DNA from 4 places in the Synechococcus sp. FACHB-909 genome. Region 1 is predicted to be linked to each of the others. Evidence: predicted binding sites of a transcription regulator. Region 1 holds the regulator's gene; each other region holds the start of a gene.
What was found. The regulator NtcA, encoded in region 1, controls nitrogen genes in cyanobacteria. The targets are predictions, from matches to a motif close to GTANCNNNNGNTAC.
Positions count from the first base shown of each region.

Region 2: urtA (urea ABC transporter substrate-binding protein) is a predicted target of NtcA. The motif match lies at 5,983-5,996, and genes of this name have one in related genera.
Region 3: queF (preQ(1) synthase) is a predicted target of NtcA. The motif match lies at 4,310-4,323, and genes of this name have one in related genera.
Region 4: fmdA (formamidase) is a predicted target of NtcA. The motif match lies at 2,726-2,739, and genes of this name have one in related genera.

Region 1 is NZ_JACJTY010000005.1:97,706-105,027, reverse strand. It holds gene H6G99_RS09510 (cob(I)yrinic acid a,c-diamide adenosyltransferase) at 1-258, opposite strand, end outside; gene rph (ribonuclease PH) at 423-1,175, shown strand; gene ntcA (global nitrogen regulator NtcA) at 1,318-1,983, shown strand; gene H6G99_RS09495 (DUF3084 family protein) at 2,059-3,312, shown strand; gene H6G99_RS09490 (RuvC family protein) at 3,329-3,751, shown strand; gene H6G99_RS09485 (DUF3146 family protein) at 3,729-3,986, opposite strand; gene pth (aminoacyl-tRNA hydrolase) at 4,005-4,613, opposite strand; gene H6G99_RS09475 (TatA/E family twin arginine-targeting protein translocase) at 4,627-4,956, opposite strand; gene psbH (photosystem II reaction center phosphoprotein PsbH) at 4,976-5,176, opposite strand; gene psbN (photosystem II reaction center protein PsbN) at 5,326-5,475, shown strand; gene H6G99_RS09460 (alpha-mannosidase) at 5,463-7,322, opposite strand, start outside.
Region 2 is NZ_JACJTY010000002.1:171,667-178,988, reverse strand. It holds gene H6G99_RS04250 (Coq4 family protein) at 1-334, opposite strand, end outside; gene H6G99_RS04245 (urease accessory protein UreD) at 388-1,302, opposite strand; gene ureE (urease accessory protein UreE) at 1,413-1,961, shown strand; gene H6G99_RS04235 (urease accessory protein UreF) at 1,958-2,641, shown strand; gene H6G99_RS04230 (ABC transporter substrate-binding protein) at 2,641-3,654, shown strand; gene H6G99_RS04225 (MlaD family protein) at 3,691-4,560, opposite strand; gene H6G99_RS04220 (hypothetical protein) at 4,563-5,183, opposite strand; gene ureG (urease accessory protein UreG) at 5,234-5,848, shown strand; gene urtA (urea ABC transporter substrate-binding protein) at 6,075-7,322, shown strand, end outside.
Region 3 is NZ_JACJTY010000003.1:209,222-216,543, reverse strand. It holds gene H6G99_RS07260 (ATP-binding protein) at 1-1,213, shown strand, start outside; gene purB (adenylosuccinate lyase) at 1,307-2,602, opposite strand; gene H6G99_RS07250 (hypothetical protein) at 2,655-2,867, opposite strand; gene H6G99_RS07245 (TlyA family RNA methyltransferase) at 3,009-3,839, shown strand; gene H6G99_RS07240 (P-II family nitrogen regulator) at 3,873-4,211, opposite strand; gene queF (preQ(1) synthase) at 4,427-4,843, shown strand; gene H6G99_RS07230 (cytochrome c biogenesis ResB family protein) at 4,845-6,164, opposite strand; gene H6G99_RS07225 (cytochrome c biogenesis CcdA family protein) at 6,161-6,889, opposite strand; gene H6G99_RS07220 (FtsW/RodA/SpoVE family cell cycle protein) at 6,915-7,322, opposite strand, start outside.
Region 4 is NZ_JACJTY010000002.1:161,220-168,541, reverse strand. It holds gene urtD (urea ABC transporter ATP-binding protein UrtD) at 1-204, shown strand, start outside; gene urtE (urea ABC transporter ATP-binding subunit UrtE) at 236-961, shown strand; gene H6G99_RS04185 (FmdB family zinc ribbon protein) at 1,055-1,327, opposite strand; gene fmdA (formamidase) at 1,464-2,669, opposite strand; gene H6G99_RS04175 (hypothetical protein) at 2,837-3,346, opposite strand; gene H6G99_RS04170 (aminotransferase class IV) at 3,373-4,245, opposite strand; gene H6G99_RS04165 (anthranilate synthase component I family protein) at 4,242-5,558, opposite strand; gene queC (7-cyano-7-deazaguanine synthase QueC) at 5,555-6,406, opposite strand; gene H6G99_RS04155 (ecotin family protein) at 6,405-6,953, shown strand; gene H6G99_RS04150 (7-carboxy-7-deazaguanine synthase QueE) at 6,972-7,322, opposite strand, start outside.

The DNA of each region.
Region 1 (7,322 bases):
CGTCAGGCTGCCCGCCGGCCCCTGCTCCACGCCCCCCTTGAGGAACTGGCTCACCAGCACCCGGCTGCCCAGCCCGGCGCTGCGCAGGGCCTGGCTGAACACCGCCGCGAAGCTGCCCCGGAACGGCGCCGTGTGGATCTGCAGCAACCCCTCCGGCTGGCTCACCAGCCGCAAGGGCGGCACCAGGGCCAGCGGCTCCGGGCGCGCCGGGACGGCCGTGCGCCGGGGGTGGCCGGGGTCGATGAGGCTGGCGGTCATGGACACCCCACGGAAGCTTTGGTGTGAAAGGTCCGGACGGATCGCCCCGGCCGCTCACCTCCCGAATGTAGCGGCCCTCGCCAGCCCGGCACACCATCGGTAGTGGCTGGGAACAGGCGTACCACCGGCGCCACCTACGCTGGCCCGGCTCCGCCAAAGGCCGCGTGACCACTCCCGCCGACGCCCCCCGCAACGACGGCCGCGCCGCCGATGCCCTGCGCCCGGTGGCCGTCGACTGGGACCCGATGGGCTTCGCCCTCAGCTCGGTGCTGTTCGCCGCCGGACGCACCCGCGTGCTCTGCAGCGTCTGCCTCGATCCCGAGGTGCCCCGCTGGCGCAAGGGCTCCGGCAGCGGCTGGCTCAGCGCCGAATACCGCCTGCTGCCCGCCTCCACCCCCAGCCGCCAGGGCCGCGAGCTGATGAAGCTCTCCGGCCGCACCCAGGAGATCCAGCGCCTCATCGGCCGCAGCCTGCGGGCCGCCCTGGATCTGGAGGCCCTCGGCGAGCGCACCCTGCTGGTCGACTGCGACGTGCTCCAGGCCGACGCCGGCACCCGCACCGCCTCGATCACCGGCGCCTGGATCGCCCTGGCCGCCGCCCTGGATCGCCTCCAGCACCAGGGCGTGCTGGCCGCCTCGCCCCTGCGCCAGCAGGTGTCGGCCGTGTCGGTGGGCCTGGTGGACGGTGTGGCCCTGCTGGATCTGGACTACTCCGAGGATTCCCGCGCCGAGGTCGACCTCAACGTGGTGATGGACCAGCAGGGCCGGCTGCTGGAGATCCAGGGCACCGCCGAAGGCGCCCCGTTCTCCCGCTCCCGCCTCGACGCCCTGCTGGATCTGGCTGAGCCGGGCCTGCGGGACCTGCAGGAGGCCCAGCGCCAGGCCCTGGCTGTGGCGCCAGGCACCACGACCGGCTAAAGAGTGTCATTGGCTACATGGATCGGCCAGACCGATCCATAGGTTCATCACCAATCGCCACGCCTTGATGGTCGGCGCTACGCGTGGCTTCAGCCGCTACCCCAGCAGCCCTTCCAGCGGATCCCCCGGCTCCGTGACCCCCATGGGCGCCCCCGGCGCCCTGGCCACCACCCTGCTGGACGTGATCCGCGGCCTGGCCGGCAGCAGCGTCGAGACCATCGAGCGCGGCAAGACGATCTTCTTCCCCGGCGACCCGGCCGAGCGCGTCTACCTGCTGCGGCGCGGTGCCGTGCGCCTCTCGCGCGTCTACGAGTCGGGCGAGGAGATCACAGTGGCCCTGCTGCGCGAAAACAGCCTCTTCGGGGTGCTCTCCCTGCTCACCGGCCAGCGCTCCGACCGCTTCTATCACGCCATCGCCTTCACCCGGGTGGAGATGGTCACGGCCCCGGCCACCTCGGTGCGGCGCGCCATCGAGCAGGACGCCAGCGTCGGCCTGCTGCTGCTCCAGGGCCTCTCCTCCCGCATCCTCCAGACCGAGACCATGATCGAGACCCTCACCCACCGGGACATGTCCTCCCGGCTGGTGAGCTTCCTGCTCGTGCTCTGCCGCGACTTCGGCGTGCCCGGCGCCGAGGGGATCACCATCGACCTGCGCCTCTCCCACCAGGCCATCGCCGAGGCGATCGGCTCCACCCGCGTCACCATCACCCGCCTCCTTGGCGACCTGCGCAACGACGGCCTGGTCCAGATCGACCGCAAGAAGATCACCGTCTTCGACCCCATCGCCCTGGCCAAGCGGTTCAGCTGATCGGGCGGCCCCAGCCGGGTGCCGTGAGGCCACCGGCATGGATACTTGGTGGATCGCGGAACCGGGGCTCGGAAGGTGTCGGGTTGGCTGCTGATCCTCGCGCTCCTGGTGCTCGGCGGAGTGCTCTCCACCCTGGGGGACCGGCTCGGCAGCCGTGTGGGCAAGGCGCGCCTCAGCCTGTTCAACCTGCGGCCCCGCAAGACCGCCGTGGTGATCACGGTGCTCACCGGCAGCCTGATCAGTGCCGTGTCGCTGGCGCTGATGCTGCTGGTGAGCGAGCGCCTGCGGGTGGGGCTCTTCGAGCTCGACCAGATCCAGGACCGCCTGCGGGACAGCCGCGCCGCCCTGGAGCGCAACAAGGGGGAACTGACCCGCACCCGGGGGGAACTGGAGCGCAGCCGCCTCGATCTGATCACGGCCGAACGCCGCCGTGACCAGGCCCTGGCCAGCCAACGCCGCGCCCGCGACCAGCTGCTGGCCGCCGAACGCCGCGTCGACACCCTGCGCCGCGAGCTCCAGCCTCTGCAGGCCCAGCGCGCCCGGCTGGAGGCCGAGCGGGCCCGGCTCAGCCGGGAGGTGCAGGGCCGGGACGCCGAGATCCGCCGCACCGAGGCCGAACTGGCCAATGTGCGCCGCCGCATCGCCGCCGGTGCCAAGGAGCTCAAGGACCTGGAGACCAACGTCATCGCCCTGCGCCGCGGCGACGTGGTGATCGCCAGCGGCCAGCCCCTGGCCACCGCCAAGGTGCAGCTGCAGCGGCCCGACCAGGCCAAGCAGGTGATCGATGCCCTGCTGCAGGAGTCGAACCGGGCCGCCTTCCAGCTGCTGCTGCCTGGCCAGCCCCCCAACCGCCAGATCCTGCTGGTGCCCCGCAGCGACATCACCCGGCTGGAATCGCTGCTCGCCACCCCCGGCACCTGGGTGGTCAGCATCCGCTCGGCCGCCAACGTGCTGCGGGGCGAGGCCCAGGTGCTCGCCTTCCCCGACCTGCGCCCCAACCGCCAGGTGGTGGAGCAGGGGGAAGTCCTCTCCCGCACCTCCCTGGAGCCCGACGTGCGCGACCCCGAAGCCGTCCGCAGCCGCCTCAACCTGCTGCTGGCCGCCGCCTTCGCCAAGGTCCAGCGCCAGGGCACCCTGGCCAACGGCCTCCAGTTCGATGCCGCCAGCATCAACGCCCTGGCCCGCGACCTCAGCGAGCGCCCCGCCGGCGTCACCGCCAACCTCGAGGCCGTGGCCACCCAGAACGCCGACACCCCCGACCCGATCACCGTGGAGCTGCGCTGGCCCCGCAAGGACGGCGCCGGAGCCACCCGGCCAGGGCGGCCATGACGGTGGCGGTGCGGCCATGACCACCGGCCCTTTGGCGGGCCTCGATCCCGGCCGCAGCAAGTGCGGCCTGGTGCTCACCGACCCTGCCTGCCGCGAGATCCGCGAGGCCTTGGTGCTGCCCCCGGAGGCGGCCTGGGAGCGGCTGGAGCAGTGGCACCGCCACCAGGCCCTGGCGGCCGTGGTGATCGGCGACGGCACCGGCAGCGGCCCCTGGCGGCGGCGCCTGGAGCCCCTGCTGGCGGTGGAGCTGGTGGATGAGCGGGGCACCACCCTGGCGGCGCGGCGCCGCTACTGGGAGCTGTTCCCCGCCCGGGACTGGCGGCGGCTTCTGCCCCTGGGCCTGCGCCAGCCCCCCCGTGACTACGACGACGTGGTGGCCCAGCTGCTGCTGGAGCGGCGCCTGGGGCGGGAGCTGCTCAGAACGACGCCCGCACCGTGAACACGTAGTCGCCGCCCGGTTCGAGCTGGTAGTCGGCCTTGAGCAGGAAGCGCAGCAGGGCGTCCTGGATCAAGGCGCGCCCCAGGGACGGCTCCACCTGCAGCTCGCCCCGATCGAACGCCCAGCGGAAGCGCCACTGGAAGCTGCCGGCGCTGATCTCCCCCTCCAGCAGGCAGGGGCTGAAGCTCTGGCGCAGCACCCGCAGCTGTGCGGTGGTGGCGGGAAGGCGGCTCACGGGACGTTGTCGATGCTCTCAGGATGGCGGCGGATCGGCGCGAAAACTGTTCAACCGGTTGGCCGCCTTTTCCAGCCCCAGCCGCCGGATCAGGTCGATGCCCGCCTCCACCTCCTCCAGCACCGTCTCCAGCACCGGCCGGTCGGCGGCGGAGAACTTGCCCAGCACGTGCGACACGGTGCGGGCCCGGCGCTCCTCGGGCGTCTCGCCGGGGGCGCCGATGCCGATGCGCAGCCGCGCAAACGACTCGCTGCCCAGGTGGGCGATCGTGCTGCGCAGGCCGTTATGCCCCCCGGCGCCGCCCGCGGCCCGCACCCGCAGGCGCCCCAGGGGCAGGTCCATGTCGTCCACCAGCACGAGCATCTGGGCGGGCTCAAGGCGGAACCAGTCGAGGGCGGCGCGGATCGAGCGGCCGCTGTCGTTCATGAAGGTCTGGGGCATCAGCAGCCGCAGCCGCTTGTCCCCCTGGCCGACTTCGGCCAGCAGCCCGTGCAGGCGGCCCTGGTTGCGAAAGCTGGCGCCGCCACTGCGGGCCAGCCGCTCCAGCACCATGAAGCCGACGTTGTGGCGGGTGTCGGCGTAGCGGGGGCCGGGATTGCCCAGGCCCACCAGCAGTTGCAGATCCAACGGATGGCCGTCCTCAGCTGGCGGGGCCGTTGGAGGGTGCGGCGCTCTCCTCGACCACCACCGCCGGCGTTGCCGGGTCGGCAGCGGGCGTGATCGCGGCGGGTTCGGCCGCAGGCGGCACGGCGGCAGGGGGACCGGAGATGTCGATCGGCTGCCCGGTCGGCTGCTCAGTGCCCACGGCCGTGCGGAACTCCTTCTCGAACTCCTGCGAGGCCGACTGGAAGCCGCGCAGGGTGCGCCCCAGGGTCTTGCCGAGCTCGGGCAGCCGCTTGGGTCCGAAGACCAGCAGCCCGATGGCGGCAATCACCGCCATCTCGGGCAGACCGATGCCGAAGATGTTCATGGACAGGGGGCGAGAGGAATCAGCCGACGCCGTTCCAGTTGACGTTGATGCCCTCGAGCAGCAGGGACTTGTTGTACAGCTGCAGGATCACCAGCAGGAACACCAGGAAGAGCAGCATGAACACGCCCATCACGGGGGTGGTACCCCAGCCGGGCACCACCTTTCCGTACTCGGAATTCAGGGGGCGCAGCAGGTTTCCCAGACGGGTGCGTTGGGCCATGGCAGCTCGGACCTCTCGGGCACGGGATCGCGGTGCTTACTGTAAGGGTCTTGCCGGCCGCACCGAGATGGGCTGTCGAGAGTTGTGACGGAAGCGCGAGGCCCGAAGCCTCGCCACCCCGCGCCCCCTGCCCCGCCTGAATGCCCTCCATGGATCCCGCCGCCAGCACCTCCCCCGCCCTCTCCGTCGCCCTCGCGGTGCTCGCCGTGCTGCTGGCCCTCACCGGTTTCGGGGTCTACACCGCCTTCGGTCCGCCCTCCAAGGGCCTCACCGATCCCTTCGACGATCACGACGACTGAGCCGCCGCGCTCCCCGCCGGCACGCGCCGCAGCCGCCAGTGCCCCAGCTGCCACGGCCCCAGTGCCAGCGGCTCGGTTCCCTGGGGCTGTCCCAGGGCATCGCAGCTCCCCAGCACGTTCCAGTCCGGGCCGGCTGAGAAGCGCCTTCGGCAGGGCCCCAGGTTCTGGACGCTGAGCAGCACGGAGCCGTCGGCTTCCACGCCGTCCTCTGCCGGCAGGGGCCGCAGGGCCACCAATTGCAGGTCCTCGCCGAGGGACGGGAACAGCGTTTCGGCCTGATTTCCAGCTTCGGCGCCCGCGCCGGCGCCCGGTGCCATCGGCCGGCACCAGAGCGGCTCCCGCAGCCGGGTGGCCTGCTGGGGCGCGGCGGCCGCCCGCCAGCCGCCGGGGCAGGGCAGCAGGGCCAGTCGCTGCCGCTGCCAGCCGTTGTCGGCGCCGGGATCGGGCCAGGTGGGGGCGCGCAGCAGCGACACCCCCAGGCTCTCCGCCGTCGCCGACACCCCCTGGGGGCCATCCAGCAGCACCGCCAGCCCATCGCCGCGGCCCGGGCCCACCGCGGCCATCCAGCTGATGGCGCTGACCTCCCAGCGGGCCCGCTCCCGGGCGGTGCGGGCCGTGGACGGCCGCTCGATCACCCCGCCGGCGGTGTCGGCCGCCCAGCGGCAGGCCGGATCGGCCAGGGGAATCTCCAGCCGCAGCAGCTCATGGCGCTGCCGCCACTGGGTGCCCAGCACCAGCTCCAGCCAGGGACTGCCCGCCAGCAGGCGGCCGTCGAGGCGCACCGGGCTCTCGCCGCAGCGGCCGCGCCAGACGAACCGGGCGCAGAGCGGCCCTGTCTCCAGCCACTGCGGCACCCCCTCCCAGGTCCAGGCCAGCGGGTGCTCGCGGTAGTCGGCGGCCAGGTCCCAGGCATCCCAGAACTCGCCCCGGTCGCGCCAGCGGCACCAGGCCAGCGGCCCCGCCAGCTGGGGCCGGCCGGCCCCATCAAAGAGCTGCTCCACCCCCGCCGGGCCGATCAGCGCCGACACCAGGCCGTTGCCCAGCCGCCAGTGGTCCGGCCCGCCGCCGGCGACCCGCTCCAGGCGCACCGCCCCCGCCACGGGGCTGGCCGCTGCCTCGCCGCCGCTGCCGGCGGATGCCGGTTGCCGCCGCAGGCGCCGCACCCCGACCCCTTCCAGGTCGGGGATCTGCAGCCACTGGCCGCCCCCGGGGGCCGGCTGCCCCGCCAGCCGCCGCTCACCGTCCGCCGTCGCCAGCCACCAGTCGCCTGCCGGCAGCCGCAGGGTGCGGGGCTGGGCCGGCAGCGGCTGCAGCTGCACGACGCACCAGGATTCAGCGGCGCTCCCGGGAGCCCCGGCCGTTGCAGCGCAGGGCCCCGCGGCCGCCAGCCCCAGCCGCAGGGTCCGGTCGCGGCGGCGGGCGGCCCGGCGGCGGGCGCCCCGCCACTGGGGCTCGGCCTGCTCGAACACCTCCGGGATCGCCGTGCCCGGGAGGATGTCGTGGAACTGCTGGAACAGCAGGGTGCGCCAGTCGTCGGTGGCGGCCGGCGCCGGCCTGCCGAAGAGCGCCGCGGCCAGATCCGCCTCCCGCAGCAGCCGCTCCAGGGTGCGGTTGTGGCGCTTCTGGTCGGGCCGGCTGGTGGGGCAGCCTCGGTGCAGCTCCAGGTAGAGCTCGTCGCGCCACACCGGCAGCTGCCCCGCCAGCGACTCCAGCGGCTCCAGGTAGGCGCGCAGGGTGCCGTGGCGCTGGCCGGCGGCCACGGGCTGGTCCTGCCAGAGCGCCAGCTGCTCCAGCATCTCGGCGGTCGGCCCGCCGCCGTGGTCGCCGACCCCGGGCAGCCACAGGGC
Region 2 (7,322 bases), on a different contig from region 1:
GCCAGCGGCCCTCCGTGTCGACGGGGCGGGGGCGGAAGAACTCGGGGTCGTAGTTGAAGCGGCGGATCAGGGCGGCGTAGGTGCGGCCCAGGCTCCCCTCCGGCAGCGTCTCGAGCCGCTCCAGATCCGGTTGCAGGGGCGGATAGCGCTCGTCCATCATCTCTGCCCCGCCCGGCAGGGCCCGGAAACGGGCGATGCAGGCCTCCATCTGGGGCGTGTCCAGGAAGCTGTCCACCAGATCGGCGATCCGGGCCAGGTCCCCCTGGCTGCGGCCCACGGCGATCAGCTGGCGCGCCTGGCCCAGGGCCTGCAAGGAGAGCTGGAAGCGATGCATCGGTGGGCTGCGCCTGGGGCGAACCTAGGCCCGCTGTGGCGCCTGGCCGGGGGTCACCAGCTGCGGGCCGGGACCGGCAGGGGCGGTTCCAGATCGAGCGGCTGCTCCTGGAACGGCCAGACCCGGGGCAGCACCGGAGCCGCCAGGCCCCGCTCCGCCCGGATCCGGGCCCAGATGCGCGTGAACCAGAAGCGGGCCGCCTGGGTGGAGCGGCCCCGGTAGCGGGCCACCAGGCCCCGTTCCAGCCGGCCGCAGGCCATCGTCCCCTCCAGCCCGTGCCGTTCGGCGCGGCAGGCCTCCAGCAGGGGCTCGCCCACCGGCCCCGGGGCGGCCCACACCAGGCTGGCGAACACCGGCTGGCCCCCTAGGCCGTGGGGGCTCTCCAGGCTGGCGCCGCCCAGCTCCAGCCGGTCCACCAGCTCCCACTGGCCCTGCCGCCGGATCTCCAGCAACGAGCGCCAGCGGCCGGATCCGAGCGTCTCACCATCGGCGCTGCGCCCCAGCCGCACCACCTCCGCCCCCAGCCAGCTGGCCCCGTCGGCCAGCTCCACCCGGCAGGTCTGCTGGAACAGGCCATCCCGGAAGACCACCAGCTCCTGGGGCAGCCACTCCAGGTCGGCCCCTGCGGCGAGGCGGAAGTCGAGGGTCTGAAAGGTCCAGCTGCCGGCGGGGACCCGCCGGGAGCGGCCCACGGTTCCGTAGACCTTCTGGGCCGCCACGCTGGTGATCAGGGCCCGGCTGCCGGCGCCGAGGTCGGCCTCGATGGCCAGCTCATCCCCCCCCACCAGGCCGCCGCCGGTGTGCAGCAGGGGCAGTTGACAGCGGCCATCGGCAGCGGCGAAGGCCCGCTGGATCTTCAGCGGCGCCGTCGCTCCGCCCTGGTGCCGGGTGGCACCGTCCGCGCCGCCGGTGGTCTCGAAACGAAGCCGGGCCTGGGCTCTCCAGGGGGCGGGAGCGGTGAGCTGCATGGAGGTGATCGTGGGACCCCGGGGGCCTGAATTTGGTAGCGCCCGACACAGGGCCGCCGGCCAACGGCTGGCCAGGCTGCCCGAACCACCCTCCCCCGCTGGCCCGCTCGATGCCCGGCCCCACGGTTCCCCACACCACGACTCCAGACACCAAGGCTTCCCTGGTGCTGGTGCGGCACCTGCGTCACGGGGAGGTCCCGGGCCCGGAGCCAGGGCCGGATCCGCCGCTGCGGTTGCCGCTCCGGGCCGACGAGCGCACGAGCCTGCGGGGCCATCGCCGCAGCGCCTGTGGGCGGGACCTCCTGTTGCAGCTGCCCCGCGGCGGGGCCCTGGAGCCTGGCGACCGGCTGGCACCGGAGGCCGGTGGGCCCCTGGTGGTGGTGGAGGCCGCCGATGAGCCGCTGATGGTGGTGCGGGCCGCCGACCCCCTGGCCCTGCTGCAGGCGGCCTATCACCTGGGCAACCGCCACGTGGCCATGGAACTGCACCGCAACGAGCTGCGTCTGGGGGTCGACAGCGTGCTCGAGGATCTTCTGCGGCATCGGGGACTGACCGTGGAGCGAATCACCGGGCCCTTTCTGCCCGAACCCGGGGCCTACGAAGGGTCCGGTCACGCCCACCAGCACGATCATGGTCATCACGGCCATTCCCACCCATGAGCGTTGCCCGGCTGCGGCTGTTCCAGCTCGTCAGTCCCGCCTTGCCGGTGGGGGCGTTCAGTTATTCCGAAGGCCTGGAGGTGCTCGTCCAGGCCGGTGAGCTGGGCGATGCCGAGGGCGTGGCCCACTGGCTGGAGGCGGAGCTGGCCCGGGGGGCGCTGGCGATCGAAGCCGCCAGCCTGAACCGGCTGATGCAGGCGCTCACCCGATGGCGTGAGTTCCCGGAGGGGCCGGCCCGCCGGGAGGTGCTGGAGCTGGACGGCTGGCTGCTGGCCCAGCGGGAGGCCGCCGAGGTGCGGGCCCAGCAGCGGCAGATGGGCCGCTCCCTGCTGCAGCTGCTGGCCGACCTGGATCTGCCCCTGCCTGGAGACCTGCCCCCTCGGCTCGCCTGGCCGGCGGCCTGGGCCTGGGCCGGGGTGGCCCTGGCCATCGCGCCCCAGGAGGTGGTCGAGGCCTACCTCTACGGCTGGATCGCCACCCAGCTCAGCGCCGCCGTGCGGCTGGTGCCCCTGGGCCCCACCGAAGCCCAGCGGCTGCAGCTGACCCTGGCGCCCACCATCGCCGCCCGGGCGGCGGAGCTGGTGGCGGCCGATCCCGAGGCCCTCTGGAACGGGGGTGTGGGGGCGGGACTGGCCCAGCTGGGTCATGGTGAGCTGTATTCCCGGTTGTTCCGCAGCTGATGGCCACCACCGCAGGGGCCAGCCGGCGGCGGGCGCTGCGCCTGCTGGGCGGTGCCGCCGTTGCCGGTGCCCTGGTGGCCGTCGGCTGCAACGCCCGCAACCGCCCCCCAGGGCCGCCGCGGCTGGGCCTGATCCAGTACGTGCGGGGGGCCGCCCCCGATGCCGCCCGCCGCGGGTTCGTGCAGGCCCTGGCCAGGGCCGGCTTCCGGGCGCCGGCCGGCGTGATCCTGCTGGAACGCTTCAGCGAGGGCAGCATGGCCACCTGCCGCGCCCAGGTGAAGGACCTGCTGGAGGGCGGGGTCGACATGCTCGTGGCCATCGGCACCCCGCCCCTGGCGGCGATCCTGGCGATCGCCCCCGCCCGGGTGCCGGTGGTGTTCACCTACTGCTCCAACCCCTGGGGGGCCGGGGCCGGCACCAGCTACACCCGCCACCGGCCCAATGTGGTGGGCACGGTGAGCACCAGCCCCCTCGCCGAGCAGCTCGACCTCGCCCGTCGGATCAGCCCCGGCCTGTCGAGCGTGGGGCTCGTCTTCCATCCCTCCGAAGCCAACGCCAGCTTCGAAGCGGAGCTGCTGCGCCGGGAGGCGAGCCAACGCTCGATCGCCGTCGTGATCGAGCCGGTGGCGGGGCCGGCGGAGGTGGCCCGTGCCGCCGACGCCCTGACCGCCCAGCGGGTGGGAGCCCTGGTGCGGGTGGGTGACTACGCCACCAGCGTGGGCTTCCCCGCCCTGGCGGCGGCCGGCCTGCGCCATCGCCTGCCGGTCTATTCCGTCGATCCCGCCGACATCGCCACGCCGGGGTGCCTGGCGGTGGTGGGCTGGGATCCGGAGGCCGATGGGGCCCAGGCCGGAGCCCTGGCCGTGCAGGTGCTGCGCGGCCGTTCCCCCGCCACGATGGCCTTCGAGCCGGTGACCCGGAAGCTGCTGTTGCTGAATCGCCGCACGGCCGGGGCCATCGGGGTGACGTTCCCACCGGAGCTGCTGCGTCAGGCCGACCGGGTCGAGGGGTGACGCCGCCGGTGGCCATCCCGGCGGCCATCCCGGCGATCAGCGGCCGCGCTCACCGCGGGGCTCGCCGGTCCGCTCGATCAGTTCGATCACCCAGCTCTCGTTGAGCGTCTTCACCAGGCGGTTGGTGGCGCTGGCCATGGTGGAAAGCTCGCGCAGGGTCTGGAGCAGCAGCGGCCGCGTCTGGGTTTCGGTGCTCTCCAGGCGCCGGATCAGGGCGGACAGGTCGGCGGCGGTGCCGTCGGCGCGGTCCTCCAGCCGCTCGACCAAGGCGCGGGTGGCCCCAAGGGTGCGGTTGAGCTCGCTGCTGCTGCGACGGGTGTCGGCCTCCAGGCGCGTCGCCAGGCGGCGGCTGGCGACCAGGGTGCGATCGAGCTCGTCGAGGCTGCGGGGCAGGCGGGTCTCCGCCAGGCTCAGCCCGCTGCTGACGGCCCGCTGCAGGGGGATGCGGCTGCTGGCCACCTCGGTGAGCAGGTCATCGATGTCGGGGCGGCTGGTGAACACGAGCGTCTCGCCATCACCGATCGGGGGCTGGCCGATCGCCGCCGGGTCGGGGGTGATGGCGATGTAGCTGTCGCCCAGGAGCCCCAGCTGGGCCAGTTCCGCCCGGCTGCGGCGGCCCACCATGGAGCGGTAGGGGTCCCGCAGCTCCAGTTCCACCAGCACCTGGGCGTCGGGCTGCAGAACGATCCGGCGCACCTGGCCGACGGCGAATCCCGAGATCTTCACCGCCATGCCCGTCTGCAGGCCAGCGGCATCGAGGGTGCGGAACTGCAGGCGGACGCTGGGGGCGAGCCAGTTGCCGGCGCGGGCGATCCCCAGCACGAACACCCCCAGCAGGGCCACCGCTCCCGCCAGGAAGACCAGGCTCTGGGCGCCGGGGCGCCGCGGCGGGGCGGTGCTGGCCACGGTCAGTTTCCTCCCATGCGCAGGGGATCGACCGCAATCGTCCAGAGCAGATCGAGGCAGACCATCACCCCGATGCCGAGCCGCAGCGACCGGGCCATGCGGGACGCCATCCCCGCAGCGTCGCAGGAGCCGCGACGGGCCTGGTGCAGGCAGATGGCGGCGCAGATCCCGCCATAGGCGCCCGCCCTGACCAGGGCGGCCGCGAAGCGGGCCGGCTCCAGCTGGCCGATCAGGAAGCCCACCTCCCCCGCCACATCCCCCTGGTTGAGCGTGAGGCTGGCGGTGATGATCACCGCCGACATGAAATAGAGCAGCAGCACGACGCTCAGCAGCCCGCTGGCCAGCAGGTCGGGCCCCCAGGAACCGGGGGGGCGCCGGCCGCCGAGCAGCAGCGGACCATCCCGGAGCAGCAGCAGCAGGCTGACCAGCAGCGGGGCCAGGAACAGCAGGGCCCGCACCGCCAGCAGTTCGATCGTGAGCCTGGAGAGCTGCTGCAGGGGGCTGCGCAGCAGCTCAATGAAGCCGAGGCAGACCACCACCCCCGTGCCCACCACGGTGGCGACCAGGCGCCCATCCAGCCGCTCGAAGCGACGGCTCAGCGTCGGGATCGGTCCGTCACTCACCGCAGCCCTCGGCGCTGGCGTCAGGATGGCACCCATCCTGGATCGGGGCGATGGGCAGCAAACTGAGGGTCGGTGTGGCCGGGCCAGTGGGATCGGGCAAGACGGCCCTGGTCGACGCCCTCTGCCGCCGGCTGCGGGAGCGGCTGCAGCTGGCGGTGGTCACCAACGACATCTACACCCAGGAGGACGCCCAGTTCCTCACCCGCGCCGGCTCCCTGGCCCCCGAACGGATCCGGGGCGTGGAGACCGGCGGCTGCCCCCACACCGCCATCCGGGAGGACTGCTCGATCAACCGGGCGGCGGTGCAGGAGCTGGAGGAGGCCTTCCCGGATCTGGACCTGGTGCTGGTGGAGAGCGGTGGCGACAACCTGGCGGCCAGCTTCAGCCCGGAGCTGGTGGATCTGTGCATCTATGTGATCGACGTGGCCGCCGGCGACAAGATCCCCCGCAAGGGGGGCCCCGGCATCACCCGCTCCGACCTGCTGGTGATCAACAAGATCGACCTGGCCCCCATGGTCGGGGCCAGCCTGGCTGTGATGGAGGCCGACACCGAGCGGATGCGCGGCGGCCGGCCCTGGTGTTTCACGAATCTGCGCAGCGGTGAAGGCCTCGATCGGGTCGAGAGCTTCCTGCTGCGGCAACTGCCCGAACCGCTGGCCGTCTGAGCGTTGCACCGGATCGGTCAAGCCTTCTGGTATTCCCCTTTCAGCCGCTGATCAGAAAAACCGTAGGTAATGCAACATATCGACAGCTCAGCGACGTTCAAATCCTCACTCCGGCAAGCCCTGGGCGGCTTTCTGTCTCATTGGATACCGGGGGTAACCACGTCCTTCCTTACCTTTCCCTTTGCCGTCGGTTACGGCGACTACAATTCATCTTGAACAGGCTTCAATGTCTCTGCATCTTTCAAGGCGACTGGCAGCTGCAATCGCCGCAACTGCTGTGAGCGTAACCCTCGTCTCCTGTGGGGGCGAGTCCGGTTCCGGCGGCAATTTTGATGGGGAAGTGAAGGTCGGTATCCTTCATTCCCTCAGTGGCACCATGGCCATCTCCGAAACGACTTTGAAAGAAGTCGAGGAGATGGCGATCAAGGAAATCAATGACGCCGGCGGCGTCAAGGTCGGCGGCAAGTCCTACAAGATCGTCGCTGTCTCTGAAGATGGCGCCTCCGACTGGCCCACCTTCGCCGAGAAGGCCCAGAAACTGATCGACTCCGACAAGGTCGCCGTCGTCTTCGGTGGCTGGACCTCCGCCAGCCGCAAGGCGATGCTGCCGGTCTTCGAGTCGAAGAACCACATGCTCTTCTACCCGATTCAGTACGAGGGTCAGGAGTGCTCGCGCAACATCTTCTACACCGGCGCCGTTCCGAACCAGCAGGCTGAGCCCGCGGTTCAATGGCTGATGGACAAGTTCGGCGACAAGCTCGGCAAGAAGGTCTACCTAGTCGGCTCCGATTACGTGTATCCGCGCACGGCGAACACGATCATCAAGGAGCAGATGAAGGCCCTTGGCGGTGAAACCGTCGGCGAGGACTACATCCCCCTCGGCAACACCGAGGTGGCCCCGATCATCGCCAAGATCAAGAAGGCCTTCCCCGATGGCGGGATCATCATCAACACCCTGAACGGTGACTCCAACGTCGCCCTGTTCAAGCAGTTCAAGGCCTCGGGCATTGATCCGGCCAAGTACCCGATCATGTCCTTCTCCATCGCCGAGGAGGAGATCCGCCAGATCGGTCCCGAGTACACCACGGGCACCTACGCCGCGTGGAACTTCTTCATGAGCCTGGACACCCCGGCCTCCAAGAAGTTCACCGCCGACTTCCAGGCGATGTACGGCGCCGACCGCGTCACGGGTGACCCGGCGGAATCCGCCTACAACATGGTGTACCTCTGGAAGAACGCCGTCGAGAAGGCAGGCACTTTCGAAGACCTCGACAAGGTCCGCTCGAACATGATTGGGATCACCTTCGCCGCTCCCCAGGGCGAAATCAAGATGTTCCCCAACCACCACACCTCCGAGCGGGTGCTCATCGGCGAGGCGGAGCCCACCGGCCAGTTCAAGATCCTCTACGACAGCGTCAAGGCCATTCCCCCGCTGCCCTGGAACCAGTTCGTTCCCGAGACCAAGGGCTTCACC
Region 3 (7,322 bases), on a different contig from region 1:
GGCCACCCTGCGCCAGGACTCGGAGGCCACACCGCTCAGCCTGTTCGTGGGGCGCCGGGACGAGCGGCAACGGCTGCTCAACGCCATCGGTGGTTCCCGCAGTTCCCGTCAGGCGGTGGCGGGGAGGCCTGGCATCGGCAAGACCACCTTGGTGCAGGCCGCCAAGGCCGACGCCCTGGCTGCCGGCTACTGGACCTCAGCCGAGATCATCCCGATCACCGCGGATCTGACCAGTGAGGATCTGATCGGCCAACTGCTCGCCGGCGCCTTTGATGCCGTGCTCGCCTCCTGCCCGCAGGCGAGCGGCCCCGCCGTGGAGGCTGCGCAGCAGTTGGTGCGCACCATCCGTCTGCGCGGTGGTGGCTTCACGGTTTCGGCCGCCGGCTTTGGGGCGGGCGGCACCAGCACCCAGGCGGTCTCCTCGCCCCCCGGGGCCCTGCTGCTGGATGGACCCAGGGTTCTGCGCGATCTTCTGGCCTTTGCGCTGGAGCAGGGCGCCTCCGGTGTGGTGCTGCACCTCAACAATCTCGAGAACCTCAGTGAGGCCGATTCCACCCGTGCTGCCGATCTGCTGCGCAGCATCCGCGACCAGGCCCTGTTACTCGATGGCCTGCACTTGATCGTGGTGGGCACCACCGATGCCGTGCGCATCGTGGTGCAGAGCCACACTCAGGTGCGCTCGGTGTTCAGTGATCCGGTGGTGCTCGAACCCCTGGAGCCGCAGGAGGTTCACCAGTTGCTGGAGGCGCGCTACCGATCCCTGCGACTGGAACCGGGCCTGCCGGTGCAGGCGCCCGTGCAGGGTGCGGTGATCGATGCGTTGCATGAGCTGTTCCGAGGCGATCTCCGCGGACTGCTCAAGGCCTTGGAGGACGGCATCTCTGCCCTGCTGGGTCTGACCGGCGACGGTGAGGGCCCACAGCCGATTGACCTGGCCGACCTCACCCTCGTGCTGAGCCGTCGCTACAGACTGGAATTGCTGGACCAGCTCGGCACCACCCTCTGGCAACGGTTGGAAGCCTGGGGCGAGCGGGACCTGCAGGCGGTGCTGACCCAGGCCGACCTGGTGAAGCTCTGGGGGATCAAGCAGCCCTCGGTGTCCCAGACGTTGCAGCAACTGGTGCATTCGGGTGCCGCGGACGTGCTGCCACGCCGGGGAGGGGAACCGCTTCAGTACTTACTGACCGGCGCGACGCGGCTGGCCCTCAGCTGAAGGGCAACGTATTGGCTGATCGGCCAATACCGGCGACGTATTGGCTGTTGGCAGCCACCAGCCAATACCCCACCTGCTCGCCGCCCGCCCCCCTCAGATCCCCAGCCGCTCCCAGATCACGTCCAGATTCGCCCGGTGCAGGTCGGTGGCGAAGCAGGCCTCCAGCTGCTCGGGGCCCAGGTGGTCCGTCACCGCTGGATCGCCCGCCAGGTTGGCGCGGAAGTCGCCACCCTCGGTGTTCCAGGCGGCGTGGGCGTGGCGCTGCACGATCCGGTAGGCCTCCTCCCGGCTGAGCCCCGCCTCCACCAGGGCCAGCAGCACCCGCTGGCTGAACACGACGCCGCCGTAGACGTTCATGTTGCGGGCCATGTTCTCGGGGTACACCCCCAGCCCCTCGACCACGGCGGTCATCTCCCGCAGCATGAAGTGCAGGGTGACCGAGCAGTCGGGCAGCATCATCCGCTCCACCGAGCTGTGGCTGATGTCGCGCTCGTGCCAGAGGGCCACGTTCTCCAGGGCCGCCACGGTGTAGCTACGCAGCACCCGGGCCAGGCCGCTGATGCGTTCGCTGCGGATCGGGTTGCGCTTGTGGGGCATGGCCGAGCTGCCCTTCTGGCCCTTGGCGAAGTTCTCCTCCACCTCCAGCACGTCGGAGCGCTGCAGGTTGCGGATCTCGGTGGAGAAGCGCTCCAGGGAGGTGCCCACCAGGGCCAGGGTCTGGACGTACTCGGCATGGCGGTCGCGGCCGATCACCTGGGTGCTGGCGGTGTCGGGCTCCAGGCCCAGCAGCCGGCAGGTGATCGCCTCCACCTCGGGGTCGGTGTTGGCGTAGGTGCCCATGGCGCCGCTGATCTGGCCCACGGCCACCACCCGCTCCAGCCGCTCCAGCCGCTCCCGGTTGCGCTCGGTTTCGGCCAGCCAGCCGGCCACCTTGAAGCCGAAGGTGATGGGCTCGCCGTGGATGGCGTGGGAGCGGCCGATCATCACCGTGTCCTTGTGGGCCCGGGCCAGCCTGCGCAGGGCGTCGGCGAGGCCATCGAGCTCGGTGCGCAGCAGGGCGACCGAGGCCTTCAGCTGCAGGGCCAGGCCGGTGTCCAGCACGTCGGAGCTGGTCATGCCCACGTGGATGTAGCGGCCCGCATCACCGACGTGCTCGTTGACGTTGGTGAGGAAGGCGATGACGTCGTGGCGCACCTCCGCCTCGATCTCCAGGATGCGGGGCACCTCGAAGGCCGCCTTCTCCCGGATCGTGGCCAGCGCCTCGGCGGGCACCCGGCCCAGCTCCACGTTGGCGGCGGTGGCGGCGATCTCCACCTCAAGCCAGCTCTGGAACTTCGCTTCCTCGCTCCAGAGGCGGCCCATTTCGGGCAGGGTGTAACGCTCGATCAAGGGCCGGGCGGTGGTGAACGATCCCCCAACCTATCGAGCCGCCCCCTCCGGCTCAGGCGGCGGCGGTGAGGCGGCGGTAGGGCAGCTCCAGATGCACCATCGACCCCCAGGCCTGCTGCCGCACCCAGCAGCGGGTGCCGCGGCGGCGGATCAGCTGGAAGGGGGGCAGATCCTCCGGATGGTCCCGCAACCGCACAAAGCTGCCGGGGTGGAGCAGCTCCACCACATTGGACCCGGGGGCCGCCGTGGATCGAGGGCCAGCCATGGGAGGGAACCGGGAAAAGACTGGGGCCATCCTGCGACTGTTCCGCGCCGAACCGTCTGGCCATCGGTTTTTGTTCGGTTTGGATCGCTGTTCGGTGACAACATGCCGGTGGAGCGGCAGGACCCATGGCCGAAAAGCAGCATGGCCCGTAAGCAGCGGCTCGATCGCCGCCTGGTGGATCTGGGCCTGGTGACCAGCCGCCAGCAGGCCCAGCAGCTGATCAGGGCCGGACGGGTGCGCGGCGGTGGCGAGGTGCTCGACAAGCCCGGCACCGAGGTGGCCGAGAGCCTGCCCCTGGAGGTGGAGCAGCCGCCCCGGTTCGTCTCCCGGGGGGGCGAGAAGCTGGAAGGGGCCCTGGCGGCCATGCCGATCCGGGTGGAAGGCCGGGTGTGCCTCGACGGCGGCATCTCCACCGGCGGCTTCACCGATTGCCTGCTGCAGCACGGGGCCGTGCGGGTGTACGGGATCGATGTGGGCTACGGCCAGACGGCCTGGAGCCTGCGCACGGATGAACGGGTGGTGCTGCGGGAGCGCACCAACCTGCGCCACCTCACCCCGGAGCTGCTCTACGGCGAGGGCGATGCCTGGCCCGACCTGGCCGTGGCCGATGTGTCGTTCATTTCCCTCACCCGGGTGCTGCCGGCCCTGCGGGCCCTGCTGACGGGGGCGGGTGAGGCGCTGCTGCTGGTCAAGCCCCAGTTCGAGGTGGGCCGCCAGCGGGTGGGCAAGGGGGGCGTGGTGCGGGATCCGGCGGCCCACGCCGATGCCATCGCCACCGTGATCACGGCGGCAAGGGAGCTGGACTGGCACCCGGCGGGGCTGGTGGCGTCACCCCTGACCGGGCCCGCCGGCAACCACGAATACCTGCTCTGGCTGGTGCCGCCCGGAGCGGGTGCCGAGCCTCCCTCCGAGGACACGGACTGGTCCGGCAGGATCGCAGCCCTGGTGAAGGACACCCTGGCCGGGGCCTGAGGGGCCCACGGCCAGGGTCAGGGAGGCAGGGGCTCAGATGGCGCCGCTGTCGAGGTCGCCGGTGCGGATCCGGATCACCGAATCCACGGTGCTGATGAAGATCTTGCCGTCACCGATCTCGCCGGTGCGGGCCGCGTCCTGCACCGCCTGGACCACAGTGGCCACCCGGTCGTCGTCGACGACGATCTCGAGCTTGAGTTTCTGCAGGAATTCCACCGTGAATTCGGATCCGCGATAGCGCTCCACCTGCCCCTTCTGCCGGCCGAATCCGCGCACCTCGCTCACGGTCATGCCGACGATGCCCGCATTGACAAGGGCGATCTTCACGTCCTCGAGCTTGAAGGGGCGGATGATGGCCTCGATTTTCTTCATGGCTGTGCTGCGGTCAGGAAGGCGACGGTTGGAGTCTCTCAGAGTCCCCGCCTGAGGAGGGGACGGCTCCATTACCGCCGAGCCTTGCCGGGGTCGTCGTAACGGTTGCTACGCGAGCTCCGGGGCGCTGACGGGCGGCCGGGGCCCTTGACGTGGGCTCCGCGCCATGGGCCAGCTCCTGTACGGTCAAAAACCGTCTCCCAGTCCTGCTGACCATGGCTTCCGGTGTCGCCGACCAGCCCCAGACCGTGACCCCCCTGTACGGGGAGCGGGCCATCGCCGAGGCCCAGCTGGTCTGCTTCGCCAATCCCCGCGAGGGTCGCGCCTACGAGGTGTCCATCGAACTGCCGGAGTTCACCTGCACCTGCCCCTTCTCCGGCTATCCCGATTTCGCCGTCCTGCGGCTGCTGTATCAGCCCGGCCCCCGGGTGCTGGAACTCAAGGCCCTCAAGCTCTACGTCAACAGCTACCGCAACCGCTCCATCTCCCACGAGGAGGCTGCCAACCGGATCCTCGACGACCTGGTGGCCGCCTGCGATCCCGTCTGGATGCAGCTGGAGGCCGATTTCAACCCCCGCGGCAACGTCCACACCGTGGTGCGGGTCAGCCACGGCGAGCGCCGGCCCTGCTGAGTCAGGGCTGGGGTTCCAGCCGCTGCAGCAGCGCCGGCAGCTCGGCGGCGAAGGCCGTGAGGTTGCGGTTGCAGAGGCCCGCCACGTGCAGCCGGCCGCCGGGTCCATCGGCGATGGCCCAGAGCTGGCGGGTGGCCACCAGGCTCAGGGCACCGCCCGCCAGGGCGATGGCGAAGCCGGTGTACACCAGGGGCACGCCGGGGTCCCGTTTGAACAGGATGCCGCTGGCGGGCAGCACGCTCGCCACCCGGATCGGCAGCCCCTTCACCTCCTGGGCCTCGCCGCCGGGCACCAGCTGGGCCAGGGCCACGCCATCGGGGCCGAACACCTGCACCGGCCCCTGTTCGCTGGTGAGGCTCAGCAGCACCGGCTCGGTGCCATCGGGGCGGGTGGGCAGCACCAGCCCCCAGAGCTGGTCGCCCAGCTGGGGGAAGGTCTGCAGCGGCAGCTCCAGCACCGGACTGCGGCCCAGCTGCAGGCTGATCGTCGCCAGGGACCAGTCGGCCTGATAAAGCGTCATGCCCCGGTAGCGCAGGGGGTGGTTGACGCTGATGGCGGCTTCGGTGGTGGTGGCCGCATCGCCGGGGGTGATCAGCCGCAGGTTGGAGGAGAACTGCTCCGGCCGGCCGGCGGGATCCCGCTGGATGCGGAAGTCGTCGAGGGCCAGGGTCACCTGGGTGCTGCCGCGGCTGTCGAGCAGCTCCAGCTCCCGACCCGGGGCCAGGAAGCGCTCCAGCCGCTGGCCCCCCAGGGCGCCCCAGGCCGCCCCCACCATCAGCACCACCATGCCGGCATGGACCAGCAGGGGACCCACCCGTCCGAGCACCCCCCGGCGGGCCGCCAGGCGGTCGTCCTGACGATGGATCTGCCAGCCCGAACCGCGCAGTTCGGCCTCCAGCCGCCCGAGGCCGGCGACGGGCTCGGCGGTGACGAGGGTTTCGGCCACGCTCAGCTTGCTGAGCTGGCGGGGGCTGCGGTAGTCGATCCAGCGCAGGGAGGCCTGCAGGGCGGGCCACTGGCGGCGCCAGCTGCACAGGATCAGCGACAGGCCCAGCCAGGCGAGCAGGGCCAGGAACCAGCCACTGGAATAGACGTGATCCAGCTGCAGCTGCAGCACCCCATCCCCGTGCAGCAGCCCCAGCCAGGGGGTGGGGTCGTAGAGCTGGTGGTAGAAGGCGGCCTCCTCCTTCTGGGGAATGGCCGTGCCGATGCCGCTGGCGATGGCGATGACCAACAGCAGGCCGATCGCCAGGCGCAGGTCGGAGATCCAGGCGGCCAGGCGCTGCAGGGGGCGCCAGGGTGAGGCTGCCGTGCCGCTCATGGCAGCACCGACAGCAGGGTGAGGCCGCCGCTGGCGAGCAGCACCACGCCGCTGATCGGCGGCACCCACTGGCCCAGGCGGCGCAGCTGCAGAAGTCCGGGCAGGGAGGCGGCCACCGTGCCGGCCAGCAGCAGGGGCATCACCTGGCCGGCACCGAAGCTGGTGAGCAGCGCCATGCCCACCAGGGGCTTGCCGGCCTGGGCCATCCAGGCCAGCAGCACGGCCAGCACCGGGGTGGTGCAGGGGGTGGCGGCCAGGCCGAAGGCCAGGCCGGCCGCCAGCGGGGCCAGAGGAGCCGGCACCCGCCGACGCCAGCGCTCGGGGTCGGGCCCGGCCGGCAACGGCAACCGCAGCAGGCCCAGCAGGTTGAGGCCCATGACCACGGCCACGACGGCCACCAGCAGCGGCAGCTGGCCGGGGATGCGGCCGTAGAGGCGGCCCATCAGGCCACTGGCCAGGCCGAGCAGCACCAGGGCCGCCACGATGCCGGCCGCGAAGCTGGCGCTGCGCTGCCAGGGGGGACGCCCCTGGTCCTCAGTGCCGAAGCCGGCCAGGTAGGCCAGGGTGACGGGCAGCAGCGAGAGGGAGCAGGGGCCGAGGCTGGTGAGCAGGCCGCCGCTGAACACCACCGCCAGGGTCAGGGGGCCGGGGTGGGCCAGAGAACCCTGGAGCAGCAATTCGCTGCTGCGGGCCCAGTCGGCGAACGGCAGCCCGGGGCTGAACATGGCCGATCCAGATTTTCAGCAGGGCTCAGCCTATCGGGGCAGGCCGGGGGGCCCGCCGGCGGGGCCGGACCGGCTCGAGTCCGGAGGACTCCAGGGAGCAGCGCAGCAGCAGGCCCGCCAGGAACAGGCTGCTGAGCAGGGAGTTGCCGCCGTAGCTGATCATCGGCAGGGGAAGGCCGGTGGTGGGCATCGAGCCGCTGGCCACGGCGATGTTGAGGATCGACTGGCCCACCAGAAGGGTGGTGCAGCCGATGGCCACCAGGCGGTGCTGGTTGCTCCGGCAGGCCATGGCCACCCGCAGGCCCACGAACCCGAAGATCATCAGGAACATCAGCAGCATCACCGAGCCGACGTAGCCGAACTCCTCGGCGAAGACCGCGAAGATGAAGTCGGTGGTCTGGATCGGCAGGTACTGGAGCTTCTGGGTGGAGAG
Region 4 (7,322 bases), on a different contig from region 1:
ACCCTGCGCACGGCCGAACTGATCAAGTCCCTCGCCGGTGACCACACCGTGGTGGTGATCGAGCACGACATGGAGTTCATCCGCGACCTGGGCTTCGATGTCACCGTGCTGCACCAGGGACAGGTGCTGACCGAGGGTCCGCTGGAGAAGGTCAAAGCCGACCCGCGCGTGATCGAGGTCTACCTGGGGCCGCCCGAACACTGATCGTTTCCCGACCTTCACCCACCGCGAGCCCATGTCCACCACCAGCGCCCAGCCCCTGCTTCAGGTCTCCGACCTCAATGTGTATTACGGGGAGAGCCACATTCTCCGCAACGTGGATCTGACGATCCACGAAGGCAAGATGGTCTGCCTGATCGGCCGCAACGGCGTCGGCAAGACCACCTTCCTCAAGACCGTGATCGGCCTGCTGCAGCAGCGATCGGGGACGATCGCCTACCAGGACGGCCAGCTCACCAACCAGCCCCCCTACAAACGGGCCCGGGCCGGCATCGGCTACGTGTCCCAGGGCCGGGACATCATTCCCCAGGTGTCGGTCAAGGAGAATCTGCTGCTGGGCATGGAGGCCCTGCCCGGTGGTCTGGAAAAGAACCGCCACATCGACCCGCTGATCTTCGATCTCTTCCCGATCCTGGAGAAGTTTCTCAAGCGCAAAGGCGGCGACCTCAGTGGTGGCCAGCAGCAGCAGCTCGCCATCGCCCGGGCCCTGCTCGGCAAGCCCAAGCTGCTGCTCCTCGATGAACCCACCGAAGGCATCCAACCCTCGATCATCCTCGACATCGAACACGCGGTGCAGCGGATCATGAAGGAGACCGGCATCAGTGTGCTGCTGGTGGAGCAGCACCTGCACTTCGTGCGCCAGTCCGACTTCTACTACGCCATGCAACGCGGCGGCATCGTCTCCAGCGGCCAGACCGACAAGCTCTCCGATGACGTGATCAAGGAATTCCTCACCGTCTGAGGAGTCCGGCCAACAGCCAGTCCCGGGTCGATGCCACCAGCGGTGGCGCGGCCCGGGACTTTTGCTTGGGAGGACTTTGGCTTCGTCTTGCGCTCAGCAGCCGCGATTGAGCATCCAGGGGCGGGTGCCGCTCTCCTTGAGCCGTGGCTTGCCGGTGGCTTCCTTGGTTTCCTTGCGAACCAGGCGGGGTTCGGACTGCTCCTGCTTCAGGCGAAACGAACCGCTGAGTGACATCACCGGCGTGAACACACGGACGCCTTCGGCAGTGCAGGTGGGGCAGTTGGTTTCCTTTTGGCGCTCATCGATGCTGCGCCAGACCTCATAGTTTTCGCAGCCGTTGCTGCAGCTGTATTCGTAGACAGGCATTGCAGGACGAGGGGAACGACAGGGGGAAGGGAGATGGCAGCCAGGAACAGTGGCAGGCCAGAGCAGTGGCGGACAAGAACCGTGGCGGACAAGAAAAAGGGGCCTGTTGACCAGGCCCCTCCCTCCAGCCGGCCGATCAGCAGGGAAGAATGTCCTTGTCGAAGATCGAGGTGGGGATGGCGAGGGTGCAGCAGGCGTTCGGGATGTCGACGATGCCGCTGATCCTGCCCTCCACCGGCGCACAGCTCAGCAGCAGGTAGGCCTGCTCGCCGGTGTAGCCGAACTTCTTGAGGTACTCGATGGCGTTGAGACAGGCTCGCCGGTAGGCGATGTGGACGTCCATGTAGTACTGCTTGCCGTCGAATTCATCCACGGAGATGCCTTCGAACACCAGGTAGTCGGTGTAGTGGGGTTCCACCGGGCTGGTCTTGAACATGGGGTTGACCATCCCATACTTCGCCATGCCGCCCTTGATGATCTCGACGTGGAGGTCGAGATAGCCGGACATCTCGATAGCGCCACAGAAAGAGATCTCACCATCCCCCTGGGAGAAGTGGATGTCGCCCATCGAGAGCTTGGCCCCTTCGACATAGACCGGGAAATAGATCCGGGTGCCCTTGGTGAGGTTCTTGATGTCGCAGTTGCCGCCGTGCTCCCGGGGGGGCACCGTGCGGGCCGCTTCGTTGGCCACCCGCTCGAACTCGCTGCCGGGGAGGGTGCCGAGGATGGCGCTGTTGGGATTGGGCAGGGCCGCCAGCACCGGCTCGCTGCCGGAGAGGCCGGCGCCGTAGGTGCGGCGGTCGGGGGCGGTTTTCACCAGCTCCGTCTCACGACGGTTCCACTCGTTGAGCAGCTCGTGGGAGGGGGCGCAGCCAATCAGGCCCGGGTGGGTGATGCCGGCGAAACGAACGCCGGGGATGTGGCGGGAGGAGGTGTAGATGCCTTCCAGATCCCAGATGGCCTTGGCAGCCTTGGGGTAGTGATCGGTGAGGAAACCGCCACCGTTCTCCTTGGCGAAGATGCCCGTGAAGCCCCACTCATCCCCCTGCAGGGCACCGACATCAAGGATGTCCACCACCAGGATGTCGCCGGGCTGGGCGCCGTTGACCCAGATCGGGCCGCTGAGAACGTGAACGACCTCGAGATTCACATCCTCGATGTCCTTGGGGTCGTCGTTGTTCTTGATCTGGCCGTCGGTCCAGTCCTTGCATTCGATCCGGAACACGTCACCAGGATTCACGGAGGCCACGGCAGGGATTTCCGGATGCCAGCGGTTGTGCCCGGGCATGTCCTGCTGATCCATCGGCTTGGTGAGATCGACGGAGAAGAGTGTTTTGGGCATCGAGAAACCGAGGCGCAATTTCCCATCCATCCAAAAGGATGGCCTGCGGCCTGAAAGTGTCGATTGCTACAGGAAATTGGGGCCCAGGACGCGCCCCCCAATGAATGAAATCAAGAATCATTATCAAGCCTGGCGCGGCGGTTGGCCGTCCCGATGCCGTCGGAGGATCAGGTGTCGTCGAAATCCCCTTTCCGGCAGAGATTGTCCTTCAACCGCGAGACCCAGACACTGGGATCCAGCTTGCCGATCTGCTCCGTACGGCCATCAAAATGGAACAGGAACTGCCAGCGATTCTTGACCGGGAATGTTCTCTTGGCGTTGAGATCGCTGATCGGATCTCCGAAGATATTGTCATAGGTTTGCCAGCCTGGCTCTCCTTTGACGCTGCAGATCGCCGTGACTTCGTACATCTGACCCTTGCCATCGTCGCCCCCTGAGGTGACCTTCACGACACCCTTGTGCAGCCCATTGGCAATGCCCGGCTTGAACGCCCGCAACAGCTCCACCCGGTTCCCATCCACCTCCACGAGAAGGTCGCCCGGTTTGGCGTCCTGAACGGCCACCTCCTTGGGGGTGGCGGTGCAACCGGCCAGGGCGAGCCCCGTACCAGCGAGCAAGCCGGCCAGGAGTCCTGCCAGGTGCTTCCGGGACCCCAGGCCCCCCACAGCGTCGGACAACGTGGTCGATCGATTCTTGGGCCAACCTATGACGACACCAGCAGCCGCTTCCAGAGGTCCAGGGCCCCGGCGGGCGCGGGCAGGTCGGTGGTGCCGCAGCGCCGGATCGGGCGGCAGCCGAGGCTGTTGATCAGCAGGGCCGCCTCGCTCTCCAGCAGGTCCGCCACGGACAACCGCTCCTCTCGCACCAGTCCCAGGGCCAGGCCGCGGCCCCGCATCACCCCCGGCAGGCAGCCGCTCTCCACAGGCGGCGTGATCCAGTCGCCCCTCCGGCGCAGCAGCAGGTTGGCGCTGGTGCCGCAGCAGAGGTCGCCGCCGCTGCCGAGCAGCAGGGCGTCCTCAGCCCCGGCGGCCCGGGCCTCCCGCAGGGCCTGGATGGCGCCGGCGTAGGCGAAGGTCTTGCAGCGGCTGACCAGGCTGGCTGCGTTGCGCCGCTCCAGCGCGCTGACGATCACCGTCACCGGGGTGGAGTTCGGGGTCCAGGGGCTCAGCTGCAACCAGAAGCGTTGGCGGCCCTGGGGTGCGTCCGGCGCCGGCAGCGCCAGGCCCCGGCCGGCGCCGCTGCCCCGGCTCCAGTTGAGCCGCAGGGCCCCGCTGCCGGAGAGGCCACTGCGGGCCACGGCCTCGGCCAGCAGCGGCCGCACCCGATCGGCCCGGGGGGGTGGCGCCATGCCCAGGCTGGCGGCCGAGACGCGCCAGCGCTCCAGGTGCTCCGCCAGCAGCCGGGGCTCCCCTCCCTCGATCAGCACCGTCTCGAACAGGCCATCGGCCAGCAGCAGGCCCCGGTCGTTCAGGGGCAGGCAGAGCCGGTCGGGATCACCCCAGGTTCCCTGCGGCGTCGGTCCGTCGATCCAGGCGATGGCCTTGCCGGCCGGATGGCTGCCGCCGTCGCCGCTCATGCCAGGGCCTCCAGCAGCGGTTCGATCTTCCAGCCCATCTCCCGGGCCTCCCCGGCCGGATCGGAGTCGGCGACGATGCCGCCGCCGGCGTGGAGCCGCAGGCGCCGGCCCTTCTGCAGCAGGGTGCGGATCAGGATGCTGCTGTCGAAGCCGCCGTCGGCGCCCAGGTGAAACAGGGAGCCGCAGTAGGGCCCCCGCGGCACCGGCTCCAGCTGGTTGAGGCGCCGGCAGGCCCGCACCTTGGGGGCGCCGGTGATCGAGCCCCCCGGCCAGCAGGCCCGCAGCAGGTCGACCAGGCCGCGGCCGGCGGCCAGCCGGCCCATCACCACGGAGGTGAGGTGGTGCACGTGGGCGTAGCTCTCCAGCCCCAGCAGCTGGGGCACGTGCACCGACCCCGGCACGCAGACCCGGCCCAGGTCGTTGCGCAGCAGGTCGACGATCATCACGTTCTCGGCCCGGTCCTTGGGGTCGCAGATCAGCTCGGCGGCACTGGCGGCATCGGCGTCGGCTTCGGCCCGGCGCGGCCGGGTGCCCTTGATCGGCCGCGTCTCCACCTGGCCGTCGGGGTGCAGGCGCAGGAAGCGCTCCGGCGAGGCCGAGATCACCGCCTCGCCGCCGGCGACCGCCAGGCCGGCGAAGGGGGCCGGACCGTGGCCCACGAGGCGGCCGTACAGCACCAGCGGGTCGGGGGGCTCCGGCCGCAGGCTCTCGCAGCAGGCGGTGAGGTTGGCCTGGAACAGGTCACCGGCGGCGATCCACTCCCGCAGGATCCCCACCTGAGCGGCATAGGTGTCCGGGGGGGTGTGCCAGTGCCAGTCGTCCCGGGCGATGCCGGCCCCATCGGCCGACCGCGCCTCGGCCCCGGCCACCGCCGCCCCTGTGGCGGGATCCTGCAGCAGCCGCACCATGGCCGCGAACCGGGCCGGGTCCTGGCCCTCCAGCCACAGCCGCCCCTCCCCCCGGTCGAAATGGATCAGGGGGTCGTGGCGGGCCGCCCACAGGGTGGCCATGTCGGAGGCCTGCCAGTGCTCGGCCGGCTCCACCCAGGCCCCGGCCTCGTAGCCGAGCCAGCCCAGCCACGGTCCCCCCTGGCGCTCCAGGTCCGCCAGGACGTCGAAAGGGTCGGCCGCCCCCGGGTCGCCCGGCAGCCCCCGGCAGGACACGGTGGCCACCGGATCCACCCCGAGCACGCCGCGGCAGCCGAGGGGGCTGCCGTCGCCGTCGAGCAGCACCAGCCCGTCCCGGCCGAAGCGCTCCGCCAGGACCACCGCCAGGGCCCGGGGCTCCAGCCAGGGGAGCGGGTCGCTCCTCAACGGCTCGCTCCGGCACGCACGGCGGAGCTGGTCAGGTCGGGCCGGCCCGCGGCCACCAGGGCGGCATCGCGGATACGGCAGCTGTCGCAGCGGCCGCAGGGGAGATCCTCGCCGCTGTAACAGCTCCAGGTGGCCGCGATCGGCACCCCGAGCCGCAGGGCCTCGCGCACGATGGTGGCCTTGTCCCAGGCCACCAGGGGGGCCCAGAGGCGGGCGCCACGGCCCTCGCGCCCTGCCTTGGTGGCCAGGTCGGCCAGGCTCTGGAAGGCGGCCAGATAGTCGGGGCGGCAGTCGGGATAGCCGGAGTAATCCACCGCATTGACCCCGAGCACGAGGCTGGTGGCGCTCCGGGCTTCGGCCAGGCTCAGCCCCAGGGCGATGAACACCGTGTTGCGGCCGGGGACGTAGGTGGTGGGGATCACCCCCTCGACCACGCCGCCGTCGGGGACGGGGATGGCCGGATCGGTGAGGGCCGAGCCGCCCCAGGCCGCCAGGTTCACGGCGATCACGTGGTGCTCCTCCAGCGCCAGGGCGCCGGCCACCGCGGCGGCGGCGTCCAGCTCGCGCCGGTGGCGCTGGCCATAGTCGAAGGAGAGGCCGATCACCCGGTGGCCCGCCTCGATCGCCAGGGCGGCAGCCGTGGCCGAATCCAGGCCACCGGAGAGCAGGGCGATGGCGAGCGGCCTGGCTGGGGGGGGCGTGGCTGGAGGGGCTGGGGCAGGGGAGCGGGTGATGGGGCGGGCGGAGGCGGCAGCCCCCCCATTGTGGAAGCGGCCCGGAGGGGACGGAGCGATCGGAGGGTGCCATGGTGGTGGCTCCGGATTCCGGTCCCTACCGAGGTTCCCCATGGCCCATGCCCTGCGCCGTGCCACGGCGGCCGCGGCCACCGCCAGCGTCATCGTCAGCCTGCCGTCCCTGCTGGCGCTCGCGGCGGCGCCGGCCCGGGCCATCCCCCGGCTGGACCTGACGCCTTACCCCAAGCCCACCGCCGCCCAGACCCGCTGGGTGATCCAGCTCCCCGGGCTGCTGCCCCCCACCGCCGATCCGCGCCTGTCCCCCAACCCGAGCGACTGGCGGGTGCAGCTGATCGCCGGCCGGGAGGTGGAGGCCGACTGCAACCAGCGGGCCTTCCGGGGCCGCTTCCGCGCCAGCAAGGTGAAGGGCCTGGGCGTCAGCGTCTACACGGTGAGCGATGTGGGGCCGATGGTGTCGACCCTGATGGCCTGCCCCCCCGGCCAGGCCAAACGCAAGGTGTTCGTGCCGATGGGCAGCAAGCCCTTCGTGGTGCCCTACGACGCCAGCCGACCGATCGTCGTCTACACCCCGAAGGATCTGCAGCTGCGCTGGCGTCTCTGGAAGGCGGAGAAGGTGCAGCAGCCGGCCCAGGCCCTCTGAGGCCCCAGCGCTGGGGCCTCAGCGCACCCCCAGCCACTTGTGGCTCTGCAGGCTGAGCCGCCAGGCGGGGTGGGCGCGCACGTAGGCCACCGCCAGCTCCCGGGCGGCCGGCTCGTCCCAGGCGGGCTGGAGCAGGAGCCCGGGGCCGGGGGCGGCGGGCGGACGCAGGCGCACGGCCTCGGCGGCCATGGCTTCGGCGAAGGACAGGTCGGCCGGGGAGGTCACCACCACCTTGAGCTCGTCACAGCGGGCCAGAAGGGCGGCCGCCGGGGGGCGGTGGGGCTTGGGCGAGAGGGTGATCCAGTCGAAGCGGCCGCTGGGCTGCCCCACGCCGCTGGTTTCCAGGTGCAGCGGCAGGCCCGCCGCCGC